3 regions of the Shewanella sp. N2AIL genome follow, and region 2 is predicted to be linked to each of the others. Evidence: predicted binding sites of a transcription regulator. Region 2 holds the regulator's gene; each other region holds the start of a gene.
The links. Region 2 encodes MetJ, which represses methionine synthesis genes. Its sites were predicted from a motif close to TAGACGTCTAGACGTCTA; they were not measured.

Region 1 (3,287 bases), on a different contig from region 2:
AGCACCGGCTTCTTTGGCATCCCAACCCGCATAAACGTCAGCAGGGATTTCAAATGGTGCGTATGGCCAGCCAAGGAATTCACGGGCTGCTGCGATTTCCGCATCGCCTAATGGTGCGCCGTGGCAATCGTGGCTGCCAGATTTGTTGGGTGAACCAAAACCGATAATGGTTTTGCAGCAAATCATGGTTGGTTTATCGGTCACCGCTTTCGCCGCTTCGATAGCAGCACGGATTGCCGCGCTATCGTGACCGTCAACACCGGCAATCACATGCCAGCCGTAAGCTTCAAAACGCTTTGGCGTATCATCGGTGAACCAGCCTTCAACATGGCCATCGATAGAAATACCGTTGTCATCCCAAAATGCGACCAGTTTGCCTAGACCTAAAGTACCGGCTAATGAACAGGCTTCGTGGGAAATACCTTCCATCAAACAGCCGTCGCCGACGAAGCAGTAAGTGTAGTGATCAACGATATCGTGACCATCACGGTTAAACTGTGCCGCTAAGGTTTTTTCAGCAATCGCCATACCGACAGCATTGCTGATGCCCGCGCCGAGTGGACCCGTTGTGGTTTCAACACCTGGGGTGTAACCGTATTCTGGGTGACCCGGGGTTTTTGAATGCAATTGACGGAACTGTTTCAGCTCTTCAATTGGTAATTCATAACCTGTCAGGTGAAGTAAAGAGTAGATCAGCATTGAACCGTGACCATTAGAAAGGACGAAACGGTCTCTATCTACCCATTTAGGATTGGTCGGGTTGTGCTTAAGGAAATCATTCCACAGCACTTCAGCAATATCTGCCATACCCATTGGGGCGCCGGGATGGCCTGAATTTGCTTTTTGAACTGCATCCATACTTAACGCACGGATTGCGTTTGCGAGTACTTTACGGGAAGACATGCTCTCTCCTGCTTGTTTGTGGGGTCTAGCGGGCAATTTGGATGCATATTTTCCCCTACATGCCAGTGTGACGCAAACTAAAATTATCATTCACTCAGCAAAAGATGGCCGAATCGTAAACTCGCAGAAACAAGCTAGTCACTTTACTGGTCTTTACTTGAGTGGGCATCGCAAGGATCACTTGTAATGGAGAAATAAATTTCTCAAAAAACGAGTAAACTTAATGCTATGAAATATAAGAAAAATAACCTATTTAAGACTGAGCGCAGTCGTTTTCAGGTCACAATCTGAGAGGATTTTTTCTCACTGGGGGTGATCGGCAATCGGATTTAAACTAAAATAGCCGTCTAGATGTAGATGCTTCTACACGTTTGAATGCTAACGACGAGATTTTCCTACTATGGCAAAGCACTTGTTTACTTCTGAGTCGGTCTCAGAAGGTCATCCCGATAAGATTGCAGATCAGATTTCTGATGCTGTGCTAGATGCAATTCTGGCTCAAGATCCAAAAGCACGCGTGGCGTGTGAAACTTATGTCAAAACTGGCATGGTATTAGTCGGTGGCGAAGTCACGACTTCTGCTTGGGTTGATATTGAAGAAATCACCCGTAAAACGGTGCGTGAAATTGGTTATACCCACTCAGATATGGGTTTTGATGCAGACTCGTGCGCGGTATTAAACGCCATTGGTAAGCAATCACCTGATATCAATCAAGGTGTAGACCGCGCCGACCCTGCTGAGCAAGGTGCTGGCGACCAAGGGCTAATGTTTGGCTATGCCAACAACGAAACCGACGTCCTAATGCCAGCGCCTATCACTTATGCCCACGCATTAGTGAAGCGTCAGTCTGAAGTGCGTAAAAATGGCACGCTACCTTGGTTACGCCCAGATGCGAAAAGCCAAGTCACGTTTGCCTATGATGATGGCAAAATTGTCGGTATCGATGCTGTAGTATTGTCGACTCAGCACAGAGATGACGTTTCACAAGCCGACTTAATTGAAGGCGTGATGGAAACCATCATCAAGCCAGTATTACCGGCTCAATGGCTAAACAAAGACACTAAGTTCTTTATCAACCCAACAGGCCGTTTTGTTATCGGTGGCCCAGTAGGCGATTGCGGCTTAACCGGTCGTAAGATCATCGTTGATACCTACGGCGGCATGGCCCGTCATGGTGGTGGCGCATTCTCTGGTAAAGACCCATCAAAAGTTGACCGTAGCGCGGCATACGCTGCCCGTTATGTGGCAAAAAACATCGTTGCAGCAGGTCTTGCTGATCGCTGTGAAATCCAAGTGTCTTACGCTATTGGTGTAGCAGAACCGACTTCTATTAGCATCGAAACCTTCGGTACGGGTAAAGTGTCTGAAGATTTGCTGATCAAGTTAGTACGTCAACACTTCGAACTGCGTCCATACGGTTTAACGGCCATGCTAGATTTAGCACGTCCGATTTATCAAGCGACTGCCGCTTATGGTCACTTTGGTCGTAACGAATTCCCTTGGGAAGCAACAGACAAAGCTGAAGCACTGCGCGCTGACGCGGGTCTATAATCGGTTTCGATTAAAACCCGTTATGATTACAAAATATAAAAACCGCTACCCAGCGGTTTTTTTATGCCTGCAATTTGGTTCCCCAAAGCAAGATAATGGTATCTTCAGTTGTGCAGCATTCATTGTCATTGTTTCCCCTATGACTCACCACCTCTTTGTTTAACAAAAAGCGTCCCAGAGGGCTCAACTAAAAGATCCTGTTTTAGAAGGTCACAGGTGCAACAATACCAATCTTTGCCAACCTTTTCGCTGATAGCTTAACTAAAAAGCTATTGCCCCAAAGTGTGTTTCGCAGTTCAAAAGAGGAATTGGCCAAGTAAAGCTTTGCCTATAGAAAAGTTGATGGTTCGACTTAGAAGTTAAGTATCCCATCTTTTCGTAGCTTGAGTGCTTTAATCAAAATCAAAGTCGTGGGGCTTCACCCCACACCCGACCAAGGAGGACTGCTCGTCCTATCCTCCTTGGATGCTCCAAGACGCCCCCAACGGAGTTGAAAGCCCCTTGTGCTCATTGACAAATTTGCTATCGCTTCCGAAGGATGCGTCCCTGCACCTGCGAAAGCTAGTCGGTCATCCATGACCGAACTCACGCAATTTGTCTATTCGCCCTGCGGCAACTCCGAGGGGAGGTGTATTCCTTGAAGTTTTGAGTCGTTAGATAGCGATTCATCAGCAAAAAATAAGCGCTAAAAATGAGAAAGCTAAAACGATATCAAGTGATTAGTGTCAAAGCTGTATAAAAAATAGCTACCGCAAAAAAGTAAATTCCTATAGCATCATTTATACCCATTTACACGGATGTAGCTGCGGCCATATTTGAGATTTAGTCAACA
Region 2 (3,287 bases):
CTGTGATGGCCATTGGGGTGCTGGCGCTGCTGGCGTATTCTCCCTTAGCCTTTGCGTACGCTATTATTGTGCTGCGGGATGACTTACCAAAATGGGGTTTGGGTTTCCTAACACCTATCGCTAAGTTACTTATGCCATTTCGAAAGCTGATTGAAGTATTGTTGTTTGTCCTCGCCATTGGCGTAGGGGCTTACACTGGCTTCTTAATTTCGGCGATGAATGCTTACCCTATGCTCAACACTGCGGTACTGCCTGCGCTGTTTTTAGTGTCGGGTTTATCGGCGGGCGCTGCGGCAAACGCGGTACTGGCACTCTTGCTGTTTAAGACTGACAGCCACGATAAAACCTTAGTCAAGATGCACGGTTTAGAGTTGCCTGTGATGGCGATTGAAATCCTGTTCCTGTTCATGTTGTTCTGTGCCTTGTACTTCAAGGGCGGCGCGGCGGCTGCGGCTTTAGCGTCGTTAATTTCTGGGCTATGGGCAAGCGTGTTCTGGATAGGCGTCGTCGGTATAGGTTTTGGTATTCCATTGCTGTTCATGTTGCTACCAGCCGCGACTCGCCATACTAAGGGCGCAATGATCATGGTTGCCTGCGCGAGCTTAACCGGCGTACTCGCTCTAAGACACTTTATTGTGTACGCAGGGCAAAGCTATTTAAGCTGAGTGTAAGCTGGCTTTAGATATTGATAGATAAAGAAAAGCACTGACAATGTCAGTGCTTTTTATTGTTTGAATCTTCAGATGATTTGCCAATACAAGCAGGACGCTTATTGGGGTAATAACTCGATAACCGACTTCACCGTTAGCACTAAGGCGCTGATACTGCAGAGGACTAATGTCGCCATTTTAGTTTTATCTTTATCGACACTGCCCACTAATCGCCCCGCGACTAAATACCCTAAAAGCACTGAAGGTAGCAACATCAACGACAGCCACAGGTGCTTCAATTCTAATAAGCCAGTGATCGCCAGAATGACCATAGCTATGGTGGAGCTAAAAATGAAGAAGGCCGACAGGGCGGCGCGAAACTGCGAAGCGTCTTTGCCTGACAATAGAATCGCCATCGGCGGACCACCAATAGCGGCAATATTACCGAAAATACCCGAGACGACGCCCGCCCCAAAGAGGGTTTTCTTATTCACTGGCAGGCTGAATTTATACAGGCTGAGGATAACCGCGACTGCCACAATGGCGGCGATGGATAACCCGAGTATGGGCTGAGGCGCAAACAGCAACAGACTCGCACCGATAAAACCACCGGGCACGCGACCTATAAGCGCATATTGCAAGCCATTGAATTCTAAATGACCACGCTCCCGGAATAAGGTCAGTAGCGAGATGGTAAATCCCATGGCAATAACGGGACCCGGTACGAGTTGTGGATCGACGATATATAGCAAAGGACTGGCGACAACCGCTAGGCCAAACCCAATCAGGCTCTGGGTTAAGGCGCCAAGAAATACAATCAGCGAGGCCAAGGCAAGAGTCTGTGGATCTATCATAGAAAACATAGGATTCCATATAAACAAAAAGGGATCGTTAACGATCCCTATTGATGAGCACTGTGATGTAACTTTGCCAGCGACAAGTCGCTATTCCATGTCTTCCCACTCGATCCCCATCTCGTCCATCAGCAACTTGGCTTCGGCGGGAATGCTGTCTGGGCTATCTTTTGACAGATCTTCATCGTTAGGCAATGGCTGGCCAGTGTAGGCGTGCAAAAATGCCTCACACAACAGCTCGCTGTTGGTGGCGTGACGCAAATTATTGACCTGACGACGAGTTCGTTCGTCCGTAAGGACCTTAAGCACTTTGAGCGGAATAGACACAGTAATTTTTTTTACTTGTTCATTCTTCTTGCCATGTTCAGCATAGGGGCTGATGTATTCCCCATTCCATTCAGTCATTGACTCACCTGTTATAACGCTAAATTCGGGGCAGATTTTAAACCCTTACAAAGAACAGTCAAATTATTGCTACTATTTCTTTGTGATTGCAAACAGATTTCTTTATGTTCAGACGTCTAAACGTCTTCACGCCTATTGACGATGGCGTTGGGCTTAGGTACATTTAGACGTCCAGACATCTCTATCAGTCTACCGAATTTAGGAGTCCACCCATGGCAGAGCGTCAATTAGCCACACTGGCAGTGCGTCAGGGTATCGAAAGCGATACTCAATATGGTGCAGTTGTGCCACCGATTTATTTGTCGACTAATTACGCCTTCGATGGTCATAAAAATCCCCGCGAATTCGATTACAGTCGTTCAGGCAACCCAACGCGCTGCATTTTAGGCGAAGCATTAGCGCAATTAGAAAAGGGCGCCACTGGCATAGTGACATGCACTGGCATGGCGGCCATCACTCTAGTGACCACTTTGCTCGGCCCTGATGACCTGTTGGTGGTGCCCCACGATTGCTACGGAGGTTCTTACCGTTTATTTACTAATTTGGCGAAGAAAGGCCAGTTTAAGCTGATTGTGGTCGATCAAACCGACAGCCAAGCGTTAGCCGTCGCTATCGCACAAAATCCTAAGATGGTGTGGCTCGAAACCCCATCGAACCCGCTATTGCGTGTGGTGGATATCGAAGCCATTGCCAAGGCGAGCCATGAGGTCGGCGCACTAGTCGTGGTCGATAACACTTTTTTATCGCCGATATTGCAACAACCCCTATTGTTAGGCGCGGATATCGTTATCCACTCCACCACTAAATACATCAATGGTCACAGCGATGTGGTTGGCGGCGCAGTGGTTGCCAAAGATGCACAAATTGGCGAAAGCTTACATTGGTGGTCGAACACGTTAGGCTTAACGGGATCGGCATTTGATAGTTACTTAACCCTGCGCGGCCTACGTACCTTAGCGGTGCGAATTCGTGAACATCAAGCCAATGCCCAGCGCATTGTTGAGGTATTGACGCAAAGCCCTGTGGTGAGCAAAGTTTATTACCCTGGTCTTGCGGATCACCCAGGTCATGCGATTGCAGCCAAGCAACAAAAAGGCTTTGGCGCTATGCTGAGTTTTGAGCTCAAGGGCGGCGAGGCCGAAGTGGTGGCCTTTTTAGGTGCACTTAGGTTATTTAGTGTGGCGGAAAGTTTAGGTGGCGTAGAAAGTTTAGTGGCTGTGCCCGCAACTATGACCCACAGAGCCATGGAGCCGCAGGCGCGTTTTGAGGCAGGCATTAAGGACACCCTATTGCGTCTATCGGTGGGTATTGAAGATGCCGCCGATTTAGTTGCAGATATTCAAGCAGGATTAGCCGCCGTTGCGGCTTGTCAGTAGAG
Region 3 (3,287 bases), on a different contig from region 2:
AAGCTGATGCGCCCTTGACGCTGGGCACCTAACATACGTTCATCGAGTACCCGAGTGAATACACAGGTATCGTAAATTTTAGTGGCTAAGGTTTCATCTATCACAGGCAAAACCGCGGTTTCATAAGTGGTGCCGTCGGCTTGTAGAATTCGAAGGATAGGAATGTGTAGCGATGCCTTATCCAAGAAGCCGACACGGTGCACTGTATCAGTGTTGAGTGTTGCTTTGCTCATATTGTGCTCTTGTTATCTCATTACGCACCAAAGCGTTTTGATGCGTCTGTTTATACGAATATGCCCGACGAACATTACGTTAACGTAAACTACCTATCAACCATTGGCATAGCTCAAACCACAAGTTATCCCTGCCTCGCATGTATATATTGCTTTACAAGCCTAACGCACGTCCGCATTCACCGCAGGGATCAGGCAAATCACAGTGCGATTGCCAATAGGCACTTTGGCATTAGGGAACACGACAGACTCAAACTCATGTTCCACTTTAATGTCTTGCCCACCTTCCCGCGCTAATACAAAGCCCTTCGGGAAAGATCTGAAGTTTTCGACATCGGTGGCGAAAGTAAATTCAAAATCATCGAAATGTTTATTGATAACGCGGCACACTTGGTACAAGTTGACCTTATCGGCATCAAATGCATCTAGCTCCAACGGCTTAGCGGTGATCAAGCGCATGAACATTTCATGGGTGGCGATAAAACGCGTCATGTCGTTCTGCCCCATGGGATACACTTTACCAAGCTCAATGGTAAAGGCATCAGCGCCGTAACGTTCAGAAGAAAAATAGCTGAAGGTCGTGGTCGGTTCGTGGTGGAAAAGTACTGTATCGACGCCGCTTGCGGCTAAAAACATAATTTGCTCGCCGCTAAAGGCGCGCCCTGGACGATAGGGATAGATAGCGAACTTTTCATGCTTCGAGGCGCGCATCGCCGTGTGCAAATCATAATGGATGCGCTGACGTCCATCGGCAACCGTAGTATAAAAACGATCGACATAGGCTTCGAGTTTTTTCGCGCGTACTCGCTCAGGGTTCACTAACCCTGGTGGATTGGAATGCTCACCACTAAATAGACGATTCATGTTTTCGTCAATAATCCGCGTGCCGTTATTAATCGCTAATGGGTTACCAATGAGAAATAAAGTGCGCTGCTTTGCGATGATCTTTTGCTGTAGAAGTTGTTTAATTAAGCTATTGCAGAGTTCAATGGGCGCGGTCTCGTTACCGTGAACACCGCAGGAAAGCACAATATCTTTTCCTTCATTCTTTACTGGTTCGAAAACAATAACACCGGTATCCCACACATCCACTTGAGTATGATCGCCTAAGTTAAATGAAAATTCGCCATCGAACTGTTCAGGATGGGCTAAGGTGAGCGCTAAAAAATCCTTTGAATCTAACAGAGCTTGTAACACAGAATTCTCCTTATAATGATGTGTAACAGTATTGGCGCAATAGCATAAGTACAGGCAGTAATAACCACTTAAGCATTTATCTCATCGCGGTTAGTCTCACTCGCACCTAAAAAACGGCTTCAATACTAACACATGTTTTTAATGCTGTTCTCAGACATTTATCGCCATAGGACCCAGTTTTGAACGGAATAAGATCAACGCGGCGCTTTGCTATGCCGAGTGTAAATTTCCCATCACCTTATCGAAAAATCGTCCAGCATAAATATTCCTGCTAGAGGCTTGCTTTTGCGCGCGAGTTTTATCACAATCCTTAGCCATCTAGACTTCTATTGGATTTAATTATGGCGTTAGCAACCTTTGGTGCCGGCTGTTTCTGGGGCGTAGAGTATTTTTTTAGACAAGTGAATGGCGTATCGAATGCCACCTGCGGTTACATGGGCGGCAATAATAGCGCGACCACCTATGAAGAAGTCAAAAAAGGCAAAACGGGCCACGCCGAAGTGGTACAAGTGGAGTTTGACCCTGCCCTGGTCAGTTATGAAGACTTACTTGACGTGTTTTGGAAAAACCACAATCCAACCAGCCTGAACATGCAAGGTGGAGATATAGGCACTCAATATCGCAGCACGATTTTCTTCCATGACCGTGAACAAAAAGCCGCGGCTGAAACATCTAAACTCGCCTTCGCCCGCTCGGGGCGTTGGGGATTACGCCATATCGTGACTGAAATTGTGCCATTGCAACAGTTCCATGTGGCAGAGGAATATCACCAAAATTACATCGATAAGAATAACTTACCGAGTTGTCATATCGAGTACTAAATACGGTCAAATCAGCATGAGATCAACTACTAATAACTGACATTAGACACAAACAAAAACGCACTCAAATCTGAGTGCGTTTGTTTTTGATACTTTATAAACTTAATGCTGCATTAAGCGTTCAGCGCCTTATCAATTAATGCCTGTGCATCTTTGATAATTTCAGCTAAATGCTGCTCACTGATAAAACTCTCGCCGTAGATCTTAAATAACGCTTCCGTGCCCGATGGACGCGCGGCAAACCAACCATTCGCCGTAGTCACTTTGATGCCACCAATGGCCGCATTATTGCCCGGCGCATGGGTTAACACGTTTTCGATTACCTCACCCGCAAGCACAGTGGCATTTAAGGTTTCTGCATTCAATAACGCAAATTTGGCCTTGTTTTCAAGACTGATTGGGCTATCGATACGCTTATAGAAACTTTGGCCAAATTGTTCTACTAGCTCTTGATGGCGTTGACCTGGAGTTTTACCTGTCACCGCAAGAATTTCTGCGGCAAGTAACCCTAGAATAAAGCCGTCTTTATCCGTGCACCACGTAGTGCCATCACGGCGTAAAAATGCCGCGCCAGCACTCTCTTCACCGCCAAAGGCGATGGTGGCTTCGGCTAAACCATCGACAAACCACTTAAAGCCCACAGGCACTTCGAGTAATTTTTTGCCATGGAAAGCACAGATTTTATCGATAAGTGCACTCGAGACTAAGGTTTTACCTATGGCTAAGGTATCGCTCCAATCCGGTCTGTGTGTCAGTAAATAATCGATAGCGACCGCAAGGTAGTGATTAGGGTCCATCAAGCCGGTACCAGGGCAGACAATGCCGTGACGGTCATAGTCAGGATCGTTACCAAGGCATAAATCAAAGGATTCTTTATGGGCGAGTAACCCTGCCATCGCATAGGGAGACGAGCAATCCATGCGGATTTTGCCGTCTTTATCCAGCGGCATAAAGCTAAAGCTTGGGTCAACTTTATCATTGACTAAGGTGATATCGAGCCCATAACGCGCGGCAATCGGTGCCCAGTAGAAAATCC

Region 1: metK (methionine adenosyltransferase) is a predicted target of MetJ. The motif match lies at 1,244-1,261, and genes of this name have one in related genera.
Region 3: msrA (peptide-methionine (S)-S-oxide reductase MsrA) is a predicted target of MetJ. The motif match lies at 1,742-1,759, and genes of this name have one in related genera.

Annotation. Positions count from the first base shown of each region.
Region 1 covers NZ_JALBYT010000012.1:40,208-43,494, reverse strand. The annotation lists gene tkt (transketolase) at 1-903, opposite strand, end outside; gene metK (methionine adenosyltransferase) at 1,304-2,455, shown strand.
Region 2 covers NZ_JALBYT010000028.1:35,903-39,189, reverse strand. The annotation lists gene nrfD (NrfD/PsrC family molybdoenzyme membrane anchor subunit) at 1-665, shown strand, start outside; gene MO387_RS15765 (sulfite exporter TauE/SafE family protein) at 770-1,513, opposite strand; gene metJ (met regulon transcriptional regulator MetJ) at 1,595-1,909, opposite strand; gene metB (cystathionine gamma-synthase) at 2,122-3,285, shown strand.
Region 3 covers NZ_JALBYT010000007.1:9,544-12,830, forward strand. The annotation lists gene MO387_RS06055 (thiamine pyrophosphate-dependent dehydrogenase E1 component subunit alpha) at 1-233, opposite strand, end outside; gene astE (succinylglutamate desuccinylase) at 396-1,430, opposite strand; gene msrA (peptide-methionine (S)-S-oxide reductase MsrA) at 1,772-2,251, shown strand; gene pgm (phosphoglucomutase (alpha-D-glucose-1,6-bisphosphate-dependent)) at 2,365-3,287, opposite strand, start outside.